2 regions of the Nonomuraea sp. NPDC052129 genome follow, and region 2 is predicted to be linked to the other one. Evidence: riboswitches for the same ligand, from Rfam matches in the RefSeq annotation. Region 2 holds a riboswitch; the other holds the start of a gene.
What was found. A riboswitch is a leader RNA that binds a small molecule or an ion and turns the genes downstream of it on or off. The one in region 2 is predicted to bind S-adenosylmethionine.
Positions count from the first base shown of each region.

Region 1: linked by a shared signal. The riboswitch ahead of AB0L53_RS28050 (aminotransferase class V-fold PLP-dependent enzyme) and the one ahead of thrC (threonine synthase) in region 2 are both predicted to bind S-adenosylmethionine.

Region 1 is NZ_JBFAVX010000013.1:202,055-209,576, forward strand. It holds gene panC (pantoate--beta-alanine ligase) at 1-670, opposite strand, end outside; gene AB0L53_RS28030 (DUF2520 domain-containing protein) at 661-1,551, opposite strand; gene AB0L53_RS28035 (SAM-dependent methyltransferase) at 1,796-2,764, shown strand; gene AB0L53_RS28040 (cytochrome P450) at 2,801-3,991, opposite strand; gene AB0L53_RS28045 (TerC family protein) at 4,001-4,726, opposite strand; SAM riboswitch class IV at 4,829-4,944, shown strand; gene AB0L53_RS28050 (aminotransferase class V-fold PLP-dependent enzyme) at 5,014-6,273, shown strand; gene AB0L53_RS28055 (DoxX family protein) at 6,348-6,932, opposite strand; gene AB0L53_RS28060 (NADH-quinone oxidoreductase subunit D) at 7,053-7,522, shown strand, end outside.
Region 2 is NZ_JBFAVX010000059.1:342-7,863, forward strand. It holds gene AB0L53_RS57505 (cold-shock protein) at 109-309, opposite strand; gene AB0L53_RS57510 (MoaD/ThiS family protein) at 549-824, opposite strand; gene thrC (threonine synthase) at 848-2,080, opposite strand; SAM riboswitch class I at 2,094-2,234, opposite strand; gene AB0L53_RS57520 (RNA polymerase sigma factor) at 2,314-2,868, opposite strand; gene AB0L53_RS57525 (trehalose-6-phosphate synthase) at 2,900-4,324, shown strand; gene AB0L53_RS57530 (MFS transporter) at 4,326-5,489, shown strand; gene AB0L53_RS57535 (hypothetical protein) at 5,494-6,066, opposite strand; gene otsB (trehalose-phosphatase) at 6,130-6,918, opposite strand; gene AB0L53_RS57545 (DUF3263 domain-containing protein) at 6,973-7,275, opposite strand; gene AB0L53_RS57550 (SAM-dependent chlorinase/fluorinase) at 7,393-7,522, shown strand, end outside.

The DNA.
Region 1 (7,522 bases), on a different contig from region 2:
TGGCCGGGACGGACTCCGCCGCCCCCTCCGGAAGGGCCACGGCCTCCGCCGCGCCCGCTCGTAGGGCCCTGGAGAGCGTCAGGGCGACCTGCCGCTCGTCGGCGGACAGGTAGCGGTTGCGGCTCGACAGCGCCAGACCGTCGGGCTCGCGGACGGTCGGCGCGCCGACGATGTCGATCGGCAGGTCGAGGTCGGCGACCATCCTGCGGATCATGGCGAGTTGCTGGGCGTCCTTCTGCCCGAAGACCGCCACGTCGGGCTGGACGAGGTTGAACAGCTTGAGCACCACCGTGAGCACACCGTCGAAGTGGCCGGGCCGGACGGCGCCCTCGACGATCGTGCCCATCTCGCCCGACTGGACGCTGACCTGGCGGCCGGCGGGGTACATGTCGTCGGCCGACGGGGCGAAGACGACGTCCACGCCTTCGGCCCGGCACGCCTCCAGGTCCGCGTCGAACGTCCGCGGATAGCGGGAAAAATCCTCGTTTGGCGAAAATTGCAGAGGATTGACGAAGATGCTGACCACGACGTGGTCGGCGCGTACGCGGGCCTCGCGGATCAGGGAGCGGTGACCCTCGTGCAGCGCACCCATGGTGGGCACCAGCGCGACGCTCCCCTCGCCGCGCGCTTTGACCAGGTCGGTGCGGTTCTTGGCGACGATCAGGTCCATATGTTGCCTCCGAGCGCGTCGAGCAGGCGCTCGGCCTCTTCGGGCTTCAGCAGCCCCGCGGCGAGCGCGCGGTCCGCCGTGAGCCTAGCGAGGGCGATGTAGGCGTCGGCCGCCTCGGGTGCCGCCAGGATCAGGGCGTCGACATGCTTGCGTACGGTGCCCGCGTCGCCCCGCACCACGGGACCGGTCAGTCCGGCGATGCCGAGCCGCAGCACGTTGTCGAGCGCCGCGCCGAGCAGCGGGCCGAGCATGATGCCCGGATGCTCCACGCCGATGCCCCGCAGGAGCTCCTGCGACTCGGCGATGAGCGTGACCATGTGGTTGGCCGCCCCGGCCAGGGCCGCGTGGTAGAGGGCACGGTCGGAGTCGGCGATCCAGACCGGCTCGCCGCCCATCTCGATCACGAGGGCCTCGGCGATGGGCCTGAGCGTGTCGGGCGCCGTCACGCCGAACGAGATGCCGGTGATGCGGTTGAGGTCGTCGTCCCGCCCGGTGAACGTCATCACCGGATGGAGCGCGAGCGGCAGCGCGCCCGCCCTGGCGGCCGGCTCCAGCACCGACAGCCCGTACGCGCCGCTGGTGTGCACGAGCAGCTTGCCCTGCAGGTCCGCGCCGGTCGACGCCAGACCGTTGACCAGATCGGGCAGCGCGTCGTCGGGCACGGTGAGCAGGATCAGCCCAGCCGTCTTGACGACCTCCTCGGGCCGGGTCGGCCGTACGCCGAGTCGCTCCGCCGCCCAGCGGTGCGAGGCGTCGGAGACCCCGCTTGCGGCGACCACATGGTGCCCGGCCTGCGCCAGTGCGGCACCGAGCACCGAACCCACCTTGCCCGCGCCCAGCACGCCCACGGCCAGCCGCGCCGGCCGATCCCCTGCGTCCATGACGTCCACCCCTGTCGACCCTGATGGCACTGCCGCCCAGAGTAACGGCCGTTCGCGACTACGTACGTGACCAGGCCTTTGCCGCATGTTGAGTTACCCACAAAAGGGACAAGGGCATACAAAACGTGCACCCCCTGTCGGAAGAGATGAGAGAGGGGTTCATCTCGTGGTGGCGGGCGCCGAGTTGACGACCCGACGCCCGCGTTGATCTACGGGGGGCTTACTTCGTGAGATAGTCCAGGGCATGTGGCTCACCTGGCGCGCCGCGATGCAGCACGCGCTGTACGGCGAGGACGGTTTCTACCTCCGCGAGCGCCCTTCGGGCCACTTCCGTACGTCGGTCAGCGCCTCGGCCGCCTTCGCCGACGCGGTTCTGGCCCTGCTCACCCAGGTCGACGCCGACCTCGGCGCCCCCGACACCATCGACCTGGTCGACATCGGCGCCGGTGAGGGCGCCCTGGTGGCCCGCGTGCTCGACGCCGCCGAGCCCGGACTGCGCGCCAGGCTCAACATCACCGCCGTCGACCTCTCGCCCAGACCCGACGACCTGCCCAAGAGCATCGACTGGCGCCCCCGGATCCCCTCCGTCATCACCGGGCTGGCGATCGCCAACGAGTGGCTGGACAACGTCCCGCTCGACGTGGCCGAGCAGACGGCCGACGGGCCGCGACTGGTTCTGGTCGACACCGAGACGGGCGAGGAACGGCTTGGCGACCCGGTGCCCGACTCCGACCGCGCCTGGCTCGACCGGTGGTGGCCGTCGCTGGGCCGCATCGGCTCGCGCGGGGAGATCGGGTGCCCGCGCGACGCCGCGTGGGCGGCCGTGGTGACCCGTCTCAGGAGGGGTCGCGCGGTGGCCATCGATTATGCACACCCTGTGGATAACCGTCCGTGCCATGGCACACTTACCGGCTACCGAGATGGTGCGGTCGTCGCGCCCATCCCCGACGGCACCTGCGACATCACCGCTCACGTGGCGCTCGACGCGTGCGCGGAGGCCGGTCGGCGGGCCGGTGCGATATCCACAGGCTTGTCCACACAGCGCGATGCGCTAAGGGCTCTGGGGGTCACCGGCACGCGTCCGCCCATCGACCTCGCGCACACCGATCCGACGGCTTATCTCCGGGCCCTGGCCCGCGCTTCGGAGGAGGGCGAGCTGATCGACCCGAGGGGTCTTGGCGGCTTCGGCTGGCTCGTCCAGGACCGCCGATGACCCGTCGGCACTCGGCGGGCGGTCGTGGTGGCCGCGCTAGCCCGTCGTCAGGTCGAGGGACTTCAGGCCGCGGATGACGTAGCCCGGCTTCCATTCCGGCTCGCTGACGAGTTCCAGCTTCGGCGCCCGCTCCAGCAGGGCGCCGAACGACTCGATCAGCTCGATGCGGGCCAGCGGCGCTCCCAGGCAGAAGTGGATCCCCGCCCCGAAGGAGATGTGCGGGTTGTCCGGCCGTCCCACGTCGAGCCGGTCAGGGTCGTCGAACACCGTCTCGTCGCGGTTGGCCGAGCCGAACAGCAGCGCGACCTCGGTCCCGCGCGGGATCTCGACTCCGTGCACCTCGATGTCCTCCAGCACCCACCGCTCGAACATCTGTAGCGGCGTGTCCCAGCGCATCAGCTCCTCGACGGCCGTGGGCAGCAGACTCCGGTCCTCGCGCAGGCGTACCAGCTCGGCGGGGTTCCTGAACAGGGACCACCAGCCGTTGCCCGTCACGTTCACGGTCGCCTCGTGACCGGCGTTGAGCAGCAGCACGCAGGTGCCGATCAGCTCGTCCTCGGTGAGCTCCTCGATCGCCGCGAGCGCGCTGATCAGGTCGTCGCCCGGCCGGACGGCCCGCTCGCGGGCCAGGTCCGCGAGGTAGGCGGCGAACTCCGCCGCCGCCTTGGCGGCCACGTGCTGCGACTCCACGCTCGGGTTCAGCTCGTACATCCGGCAGATGTCGGCCGACCAGGGGCGCAACAGGTGCCGGTCCGCCTCCGGCACGCCGAGCATCTCCGCGATGACGGTTACCGGCAGCGGCTCGGCCACCTCGGCGATCAGGTCGCCGCCGCCCTTCTCGACGAACGCCCCGACCAGCCCTTCGGCGATGGCCCTGACCCTAGGGCGCAGCGACTCGACCATGCGCGGGGTGAACGCCTTGGAGACCAGCCGGCGCAGCCTGGTGTGCACCGGCGGCTCGACGTCGAGCATGCCGGCCCTGGTCACCCGCCAGAACGGCTCCTGGAACGCCGGCTCCTCCGGCCTGCCGAACTCCTCGTGCGTGGCCACGTGGAGGTAGGAGCGGCCCAGACGACGGTCTCTGAGCAGCGCGTTCACGTCCGCGTGCCGGGAGATCAGCCACTGCCCCGTCGGCTCGAAGTAGCTGACGGGGGCGTCACGCCTCAGCTCCGCGTACGCGCCGTAGGGATAGGCAACAAAATCCGGATTCCAGGGATCGAATCGCACTTTTTCATCTTATGAGGAGGCTTGCTTGGCGTGCCTGCTCCGCATCCGGATGTTGAGCAGCTCCACGATCACCGAGAACGCCATCGCGAAGTAGATGTAGCCCTTGGGGATGTGCTGGCCGAGCCCTTCGGCGATGAGCACCACCCCGATCAGCACCAGGAACGCCAGAGCCAGCATCTTGATGCTCGGATGCTTGTCCACGAACCTGCTGATCGGCCCGGACGCGAACAGCATGACCAGCACCGCCACGATCACCGCGGCGATCATCACGCCGAGCTCGTCCACCATGCCCACGGCGGTGATCACCGAGTCGAGCGAGAACACCACGTCCAGCACCATGATCTGCACGATCACCGAGGTGAACGACGTGACGGCCCGCGTCTTGCCGTCCTCCTCCTTCAGCTCCATGCTGTGCCCGATCTCGGTGACGCTCTTGGCCAGCAGGAACAGGCCGCCCAGCAGCAGGATCAGGTCGCGCCCGGATATCTCGTAACCGAAGACCGCGAACAGCGGCTCGGTCAGCCGCACCACCCACGACAGCGCCAGCAGCAGGAGCAGCCGGCTGATCAGCGCCGCGCCCAGGCCCATGACCCGGGCTCTGTCGCGCTGCTCCGGCGGCAGCTTCCCGGCCAGGATGGAGATGAAGATGATGTTGTCGATACCAAGGACGATCTCAAGTGCGACCAGGGTGAAAAACCCGATCCAGATCTGAGGGTCGGCCACCCAGTCCAGCATTAGGTACTCCTCACAGCAGGGGTTTCAGTTACCAACGAGGCAGGGGCCGCATAAGTTCGCGGTTGCGATTCATGGCCGGGTGTCGGTTATAGTGCGGATGTAGGTCATGAGTGCCAGCGCACAGCCCCGGCTTGCTGGCCGGCAACCCTCGCGTCCGCGGCGGGGTGCCCCGGGTGAAGACCTGGTCCGCCACGAGGTGTGGTGGGCAAGCGCGGGCTCGCTGGGTGTTCCGGGGGTCCGATGACCCCAGGAGGTTCGCCGTGTCCACGTTGACGATCTTCAGCTCCCTGCCCGCTCAGGCCACCGACGCGCCGGCTGCCGAGCGCGCCCGTCCGATCCCCGCCGTACTGGGCGCCGATCTGGAAGTGCCGGTCAAGGGCGGCAGGCTGGTGACGTACGCCAACCTCGACTACGCGGCGAGCGCCCCCTGTCTGGAGCCGGTCAGTGCCGCCGTCACCGCCGCGCTCCCGGCCTACTCCAGCGTGCACCGCGGCGCGGGCTACGCCTCCCAGCTCACCACCGCCCGCTACGAGCAGGCCCGCCACACGGTCAGGGCCTTCGTCGGCGCCCGCCCCGACGACGCCGTGATCTTCACCCGCAACACCACCGACGCGACGAACCTGCTGGCCCGCTGCCTGCCCGAGGGCACGACCGCGGTCGTCTTCGACACCGAGCACCACGCCTCGCTGCTGCCCTGGAAGCGGTCCGTACGCCTGGCGCCGCCCGCCTTCCCCGGCGAGGCCGTCCGCGCCGCCGACGAGGCCCTGGCCGGGATCGACGGCCCCAAGCTGCTCGTGGTCACCGCCGCCTCGAACGTCACCGGCGAGCTCTGGCCGATCGCCGCCCTGGCGCACATCGCGCACCGCCACGGAGCCCGGATCCTGGTGGACGCCGCCCAGCTGGTGCCGCACCGGCGGCTCAACCTGACCGCGCTCGACATCGACTACGTCGCCTTCTCCGGGCACAAGCTCTACGCGCCCTTCGGGGCCGGGGTGCTGGTCGGCCGCCGTGACTGGCTCTCCTCCGGCGAGCCGTACCTCAAGGGCGGCGGCGCCGTACGGTCCGTCGACGAGGACATCGAGTGGCACGAGGACGCCGAACCTCGTCACGAGGCGGGCACCCCGAACGTCCTGGGCGCCATCGCCGTGGCCGCCGCCTGCGACGCGCTCAGCGCGACCGGCTGGACCGCTCTGGTGCGCGAGGAGGAGCGACTCATCGCCCGGCTCCGGTCCGGACTGGCCGCGATCGAGGGCGTGCGCGAGCTGTCGCTCTGGGGGCCGGACCAGCCGCGCGTGGGCATCGTCTCGTTCGTCGTGGACGGGCACTCGGCGCGCGAGGTGGCAGAGGTGCTGTCGGGCGAGTACGGGATCGGCGTACGTGACGGCAAGTTCTGCGCGCACCCGTTCGTCCGGCACCTGCTCGGCACCTCGGACGGCGGCTGCGAGGACGACACGGCGTCCGCGGTCCGCGCCTCGATCGGCATCGGCACCACGGAGGAGCACGTGGACCGCCTCGTAGACGCCCTCCGCGACCTCGCCGCCCGCTGAGGTCACGGACGCGGCACGACAGCCGCCGCTCGCTGACGTCGCGCGATGGCGAACCTTCACGCGGCGGGCTGAGGTCAGGCGCTCGGCGAACGTCCGCGCGATGGCTCGTCGACGTTGCGCATGTCACCGTCCCTGGCGGTCGGTGGCACCGGCCTGGGGGCGGTGTCCGCCTCCGATGGGGCCTCCGGCCTGATGGAGGTGGCCGGCGCGTGGCCGGCGAGATCCTGCTCGGCCGCGCGGCGCTCGGCGCGCCGCCGGTAGCTGTTGTGCAGGATGCCGTCGATGCCGAGCCGGCCCCCGCCCACCGCCACGAGCAGCAGGCAGGCCACGGCCAGCGCGCCGGCGAGCTCCCAGCCGCCGTTCTGGATCAGGACGCCGTGGGCGCCGTGGACGAAGATGATCGCGCCCAGCATGTCGACCACCAGCCCGAGGGCCGCCAGCCGGACCAGCAGGCCGATGATGAGCAGGACCCCGCCGACGGTCTCGACGAGGATGGCGAACCCGGCCGAGAGCTGCGGCAGCGGAATCCCCATCTGGTTGAAGGCGGCGGCCGTGACCGGCACCCCGATCTGCATCTTCTGCCACCCGTGGGTCACGAAGATCACGCCGATCGCCACCCGCGAGATCAGAGCGGCAAGATCGAAAAGAATTCTTTGCACGGTTTTCTCCCCCCGTTCCCGATGTTCCTCCCCTGTCCAGTGGGCGGAATGCACCGATATAGGGTTCCTTGACCTCTTCCTGTGCTGGATCACCACGACTGCCGGTGGCAGCATTGCCATATGACGGAACGCGTGGTCGGGATCGGCGTCGGGGCGAAAGAGCTGGCCACCGAGGACATGATCCTCAACATCGGCCCGCAGCACCCGTCGACGCACGGAGTGCTCAGGCTGCGGCTCACCCTCGACGGTGAGCGCATCGCCACGGCCGAGCCGATCATCGGCTATATGCACCGGGGCGCGGAGAAGCTGTTCGAGGTCCGCGACTACCGGCAGATCATCATGCTGGCCAACAGGCACGACTGGCTGGCCGGGTTCGCCAACGAGCTGGGCGTGGTGCTGGCCGCCGAGCGCATGCTGGGCATGGAGGTGCCGGTACGGGCCGTGTGGGCACGCACGCTGCTGGCCGAGCTCAACCGGGTGCTGAGCCACCTGATGTTCCTCGGCTCGTACCCGCTGGAGCTGGGCGCGATCACGCCCATCTTCTACGCCTTCAACGAGCGCGAGCGCATCCAGGCCGTGATGGAGGAGAT
Region 2 (7,522 bases):
CGGCGGGCCCGTCCGGACCCGCCGTAGCCGAGTCGACGAAGGATGAGTGGCGGTTTCGCCCGGACTGCGCTGCCGTGCGACCTGCCGGTACATACCAGCTTCGTGATTTCAGACCGCTCGCACGGACTCCGCTTGGGGGCCCTTCTGCCCCTGCGTGATCTCGAACTCGACGCGCTGGCCTTGTTCGAGCGAGCGATAGCCATCCATCATGATCGCTGAGTAATGGACAAATACATCCTTGCCACCGTCTACCGCGATGAAGCCGTAGCCCTTGTCCGCGTTGAACCACTTGACGGTGCCCTGCGCCACTTCCGACTCCTCTTACTGGGCTCATAGATCCCGCCCATTCCTACGCGAGACCTCAATCGCCTGACATATGGGAGAAATCACCAGGCGATCGCCCTCGACCATACCTGTGGCACAGCGTTTGGCAACAGAGTCAATCAACAAATTACGCATTTCATCGGCGAGTGAGTCGTTCAACGTTGAATTGTCGGAAAAAACAGAAGGCGCCCCAGATGGGAGCGCCTTCTGAAGTGAGCGGGTGACTACCCTCCGGCGACCGCCGGGATGATGGAGATCTGCACGCCTTCGGGGGCGGCCGTGTCAAGTCCGTCGACAAAACGGACATCCTCTTCGCCAACATAAACGTTGACAAAACGACGAATCTTGCCCGATTCATCCAGAATTCTCGCGCCGATCCCCGGGTAGTCGGAGTCGAGCTTCGCCAGCACGTCACGGAGAGTCGCGCCCTCCCCACTCACTTCCGCGTTACCACCGGTGTAGGTGCGCAGAATGGTGGGAATCCGCACAGAAACGCTCATGATTAACTTGCCTTTCCTGGTTGTCAGACAGCCGCGCGGAACGCGTCGAGCGAGGGCCGGATCACTGCCGTGGGCTGTGCGTCGTCGGCGACGGCGTCGAGCGTCTTGAGCCCGTCGCCGGTGTTGAGCACCACGGTCTCGGCCTCCGGGTCGAGCTGCCCGGTCTCGACGAGCTTCTTCAGCACTCCCACGGTGACGCCGCCGGCCGTCTCGGCGAAGATGCCCTCCGTAGAGGCCAGCAGCTTGATGGCGGCGACGATCTCGGGGTCCGTGACGTCCTCCACCGCCCCGCCGGTGCGGCGGGCGATGTCGAGCACGTACGGGCCGTCGGCGGGGTTGCCGATGGCCAGCGACTTGGCGATGGTGTCGGGCTTGACCGGCTGGACCACGTCGTGGCCGGCCTTGTAGGCGGTCGACACGGGAGAGCAGCCTTTGGCCTGCGCGGCGAAGATCTTGTAGGGTCGGTCCTCGACCAGGCCGAGCGCGATCAGCTCCTTGAAGCCCTTGTCGATCTTGGTGAGCTGGGACCCGGAGGCCACGGGGATGATGATCTGCTCGGGCAGCCGCCAGCCGAGCTGCTCGGCGATCTCGTAGGCGAGCGTCTTGGAGCCCTCGGCGTAGTAGGGCCGCAGGTTGACGTTGACGAAGCCCCACTTGTCGCCCAGCGGGTCGCCGATGAGCTCGGAGCAGAACCGGTTGACCTCGTCGTAGGAGCCCTCGATGGCGACCAGCCGACCGCCGAACACCCGGGCCATGGCGATCTTGGCCTGCTCCAGCCCGGCGGGGATGAACACGCAGGCGTCGAGCCCAGCTCTGGAGGCGGCGGCCGTGACCGCGCCCGCGAGGTTGCCGGTGGAGGAGCAGGAAAGGGTGTGGAACCCGAAGTTACGCGCCGCCTCGACGGCGATGGCCACCACCCGGTCCTTGAAGGAGTGGGTGGGGTTGCCCGAGTCGTCCTTGACGTACAGGGACTTGATGCCCAGCGCGCGGCCGAGGTTGCCGGCCTTGACGAGCTTGGTCCAGCCGGGGTTCATGTTCGGCTTGGTGGCGACGTCGACGGGAACGGGGAGAAGCGAGCGATAGCGCCAGATGTTGGCGGGGCCGGACTCGATGTCCTTCCGGGTGACGTCACCGAAGGAGTAGGCCGCTTCGAGCGGCCCGAAACACTCCAGGCAGGCGAAGCTTGGACCGAGGTCGTAACGGGTGCCGCACTCGCGGCAAGAGAGGGCTACAGCGGGTCCGAAGTCGTGCGACATGAAGCGAGGCCTTCCCTCATCTTCGCCTGCGGCCACCTTGACCGCAGACCGGAATTGGCACCTGTCCCGGTCGGCCTCGCCCTGTCGCGAGTCTGAATCCGGGAGGGTTGCCGGGGCTTCGCAGGGCCGGTCCCTCCACCCCTCTGGATGAGCAATATTCAGTTGTTTGGCCTGACTCTACCTGGCCAGGCGCGTCAAGCCACCAACCGTCTCACGAAGCGAGACGTACGGTCTCAGCGATAGTCCTCCCCCAGCACGCCCTGCACGTACTTGCGCGCCTGGTGGATACGGGATTTCGCGGTGCCGAGCGGGATGCCGAGCTGCTCGGCGACCTCGTTGTAGTCGAGCTGCACGATGTCGCGCAGCACGAGGGCCTGGGCCAGGTCGGGCTTGCTTGCCTCCAGCGACTCCATCGCGTCGAGCAGGTCGAGCCGCGACCCGGCGATCACGCTGACCCGCCGCGCGTCGGGCTTCTGCATGGGGAGCTCGTCGGAGGTCTGCTCGGCCGAGCGGCGCTTCAGCGTGCGGTAGGTCGTACGGGCGCAGTTGGCCGTCACGATGTGCAGCCAGGTGCTGAACCTGGCCCGCCCCTCGAAGCGCCCGATGTTGCGCGCCACGGCCAGCAGGGTGTCCTGTGACGCCTCTTCCGCATCCTGGTGATAGGGCAGGATTCGGGCGCAATGGCGCAGCACGTCGGGTTCGATCCGCTTCAGGAGCTCACCCAGTGCGCGATGATCTCCGGCAGCGGCGGAGCGGGCCAGTTCCTCGGTTAGGTCATCAAGCGCCATAGCTGGGATCCTATGGTCGGAGGGAGCTTTAATGAACAGCGTCCTGGTCGCCTCTAACAGAGGACCCGTCTCGTTCACCGTCTCGGACGACGGTGTGCTGACGATGAAGCGTGGCGGTGGCGGCCTGGTGTCCGGGCTCTCCGGGGTCCTGAAGGACGATGGCGTGCTGTGGGTCTGTGCTGCTTTGTCCGACGGTGACCGCGGTGCCGTACGCCAGGCCCCCGGCGGCCGGCTCGACCAGGCCGGCTACGACACCGGCGCGCTGCGGATGCTCGACATCCCGCCGGCCACCTTCCACCGCGCCTACAACGCCGTGGCCAATTCCACGCTGTGGTTCGTCAACCACCTGCTCTACGACATTCCCAACGCGCCGTTGTTCGGCACCAGGTTCGAGCGCGAGTGGGAGTCCTATCGCGACTACAACGGCGCGTTCGCGCTGGCGCTGGCCGAGGAGGCCGGGCACGAGGCCCGCGTGATGGTCCAGGACTACCACCTCACGCTGACCCCGGCGATGCTCCGCGCCGAGCGGCCCGACCTGCGCATCGCGCACTTCAGCCACACGCCGTGGGCGCCGCCCGAATACTTCTCGCTGTTGCCCGACGATGTCGCGCGTGAGGTGCTCGAAGGCATCCTGGGCGCCGACCATGCCGGCTTCCTCACCGAGCGCTGGGCGGGGGCGTTCATGGACTGCTGCCGCGCCCTGCTCGGCGCGGAGGTCGACCGGGCCGGCCGTACGGTCACCCACGAGGGCAGGACCACCCGCATCGGCGTGCACGGCCTCGGCGTCGACGGCGAGGCGCTGTGGGCACGGGCCCACGAGCCCGACGTCGAGTCCAACATCGCCGCGATCAGGGAGCAGGTCGGCGACCGCCGGCTGATCGTCCGCATCGACCGCACCGAGCTGTCCAAGAACATCGTCCGCGGGCTGGTGGCCTACCGGGAGTTCCTGCTCGCCCATCCGGAGTGGCACGGCCGGGTGGTACACCTGGCGTTCGCCTATCCCAGCCGGCACGACCTGCCCGAATACCGCGAATACACCGCCTCGGTGCAGCGCTGCGCCCAGGAGATCGAGGACGAGTTCGGCACCGAGGACTGGGACCCGTTGATACTCAATGTCAACGACGACTACCCGCGCTCGCTGGCCGCCTACCGGCTGGCCGACGTGCTGCTGGTCAACCCGATCCGCGACGGCATGAACCTGGTGGCCAAGGAGGGCCCGATCCTGTCGACGCGGGCCGCGCTGGTGCTCTCGCGCGAGGCGGGCGCGGCGGCTGAGCTGGGCCCGCACGCGCTCCTGGTCAACCCCTACGACGTGAGCGGCACGGCCGTCGCGCTGCACGACGCGCTGGTGATGCCCGAGGAGGAGCGCATGAACCGCCGCGAGCGGCTGGAGGCGGCGGCCACCGCGCTCCCGCCGCAGAAGTGGTTCGCCGCCCAGCTGGACGCGCTGGCCTAGCATGTCGGCGATCTCAGAGAGCACTCGACTGACCAGGGACCGGCCGACCTGGCTGATCTACCTGATCCTCGGCACGTTCGCCACGTTCATCTACGGCCTGAGCGCGGCCCTGCCGCTCCTCCGCCTCCAGCAGCGGACCTCCGGCACGGTCGCCGGCCTGCACGGCACCGCGATGGCCGTGGGCACGATCCTGGCCGGCCTCTCCCTCCCGCTCCTCACCAGGCGCTACGGCAGGCGGGCCACCACCTGGATCGGCCTGGCCGGGATGAACGCGGGCGTGCTCCTGATCGTGCTGTTCTCCGCGCTGCCCCTGACGCTGCTCGGCTATGGCGTGGCCGGCGGCTTCGGCTCGATCGCCCTCTACAGCGCCATGGCCGCACTCAGCGAGCACCACGGGCCGGCCGGCCCGGCCGCGCTGAGCGAGGCGAACGCCGTCGGCGTCGTGGCGGGCGTGGCGGCGACCTTCCTGCTCAGCGCGGTCGCGCAGACCACGCTCGGCTGGCGGGCCGCGCTGCTCCTCACCCCCGCGCTCACCGCGCTGCTGGTCGTGACGATGGCGCGGGTCTGGCCCCCGGCCACGACCGTTGCGGCCTCGCTCACCGGCGAGCGACCGGCACCGCCCGGGTGGCGCTTCTTGGTGGCGGGCGGCGTGCTGAGCTGCTGCGTGGCGCTGGAGTTCTCGTTCAACTTGTGGGCCGCCGAACTGTTCGCCGCGCGCACCGGCCTGAGCGCGGCCGCGGCGGCCACCGGGCTGACCGCGTTCCTGGCCGGGCTGGCGGCGGGCCGGTTCGCCGGTGCGTACCTGGCCTTACGCCTGCCACCCGCGCGGCTCTTCCTGGGCGCGCTGGCGGTCACCGCCGTGGGCTGGTTGCTCTTCTGGTTGAGCACCTGGCCCGTCCTGTCCTACGCGGGTCTCGCGCTCAGCGGGCTCGGCGCGTCCCTGCACTTCCCGCTCGCGCTGGCCGCGCTGATCACGCACGCGGGCGACCGGCCCGACCGGGCCGGCGCGGCCGCGCCGATCTGGGCCGGGTCCGCGATGGCCCTCGGCCCGCTCGCGCTCGGCGCGCTCGCCGACGGCTTCGGCACCTGGAACGCGTTCCTGCTGGTCCCCGTCCTCATCGGCCTGGCCGCCGGCGGTGTGCTCATCGCCAGGCCGCGCGCCTGAGCGCTTATCGCCAGGTCGCGTGCTTGAGTACGCCGGGCAGGCCGGGGGTGTTCCATGAGTCGACGACGAGGATGCCGCTCTTGGGCAGGTACCACTCCCGCTGGACGAAGGTGGCCCGCTTCTTGCCCGTCCCGGTGACGCAGGTGCCCTTCCACGCGCGGTAGTACGCCTTGTGACCGGGCCCGACCTGGCGCAGCCCCTTGGCCGCCGCTCCGTTGAACGTCTGGCCCCACTTGCGGTTGAGCGGGCAGGGCTCCACGTCGGTCGCCGAGTAGAAGGGCCGGTCGGGCGTGTACGGGTTGAGTTCGTGACCCACCTTGATGGCCGCGGGCCCGAGCACCCAGAAGCCGCGGCACTCCGGCGTGAAGTACTCCCCCTTGGGCTTGGCGCACTTGCCGGTGACGACATGGATCCAGTCGCCCTTGCCGTACACCTTCCATGAGCTCGGAAGGGACAGCGTCAGCCCTTGGCGCAGCTTGAGCGGATGGTTCGCGGTGCTCGCGGAGGCGGGGGCGGCCGGGACGAGGAGGGCGGCGGCCACAGACAGGCCCGCCACGGCGAGGTATCTCTTCGACATCCCGCGACCGTACCGGCGCGCGCTTGCACGCGGGTTGCGGGTTTGTAGGCGAGTTAGCGCGAATTAGTGCCCCTTGAAAGCCGACGCGAGGTCCCGCAGCAGGGCCACCACGCCGTCGGGGCCGTCCACCACGATGTCGGCCCGCTCGGCCAGCGCGGTCACCTCGGCAGAGCCGCTGCACACGTTCACCCCCGGCAACCCTGAGTTCCTGACCGCGTCGAAGGCCGCCAGATCGCCCAGATCGTCGCCGACGAACATGACCGACCTGGCCGCCCGCTCGGCCAGGAACAGGCCGAGCGCGTGCCCCTTGTCCATACCCGGCGGCCGTAGTTCGAGCACCAGCCGGCCGGGCTCGACGACCAGCCCGTGCTTCTTCGCCAGCGCGGCCAGCGGCTCGCGCAGGGCCTCCAGCGTGCCCTCGGGGTCGGCGCTGCGCCGGGTGTGCACGGCGACCGCCCGGCCCTTGTCCTCGATCGCCACGCCTTTCACGCCGAGGGAGACGAGCAGCAGTTGCAGCTCGGCCTCGGCCTCGAGCACGCCGGGCGGGGGCGGCGGCGCCGAGACCCGGCCGTCCTCCCAGCGCTCGAACCCGTAATGCCCCAGCACCACCAGGCCGGGCACGTCGGCCAGGCTGGGCGCGTCGGTCAGGCCGGTCCCGAGTTCGAGAGCCGTGGCCACCGGCCGGCCGGTCACGATCGCCACCGCATTGACGTACCTGCCCAGCTCGGCGAGTACGGGCGGCGCTTCCGGATGGATCCTGGCGGAGGCGGGATCGGCCACGATCGGCGCGAGGGTGCCGTCGAAGTCGAGCCCGATCACGGCTCCCGCCGGATCCTTCAGGATCGCTTCCATACCGGGTGATCCCGTTTGTCTGATGTTCTTCACGCGCCTGCCTTACCCAGCAGGTCAGGGGCGCATGCCAAACCGTCTGGCGGCGCGCTCGCGCTGGCGCGTGGAACGCAGCCGGCGCAGCCGTTTGACCAGCATCGGATCCTGCTGGAGCGCCTCCGGCCGATCGATCAGCTCACCGAGAAGCTGGTAGTAGCGGGTGGCGGAGAACCCGAAGGTCTCCTTGATGGCCTGCTCCTTCGCACCCGCGTAACGCCGCCATTGGCGTTCGAAGGCGAGGAGTTCGAGATCGCGTTCGGAGAGGGGTCGTCTGGACGGTTCCTGGGCAGCACTGTCACCGCTGACCGGCGCAGTGTCCATGGTGTCCTCCTCGGAAGGGCGCGCGACGATCACATCGTGGGCACGCGGGCCCGTGCCAATCGTAATGTGCGGAGTGCGGGTGTTCACGGCGGATTAAGAGACGTACAGTCACCAAATGTGACCTCAGTCATCACACTTCTCACCGACTACGGACTCGAAGATGGCTATGTGGCCGCCTGTCATGGAGTGATAGCCGGGATCGCCCCCGAGGCCAGGGTGATCGACGTGTGCCACCTGATCCCATCGG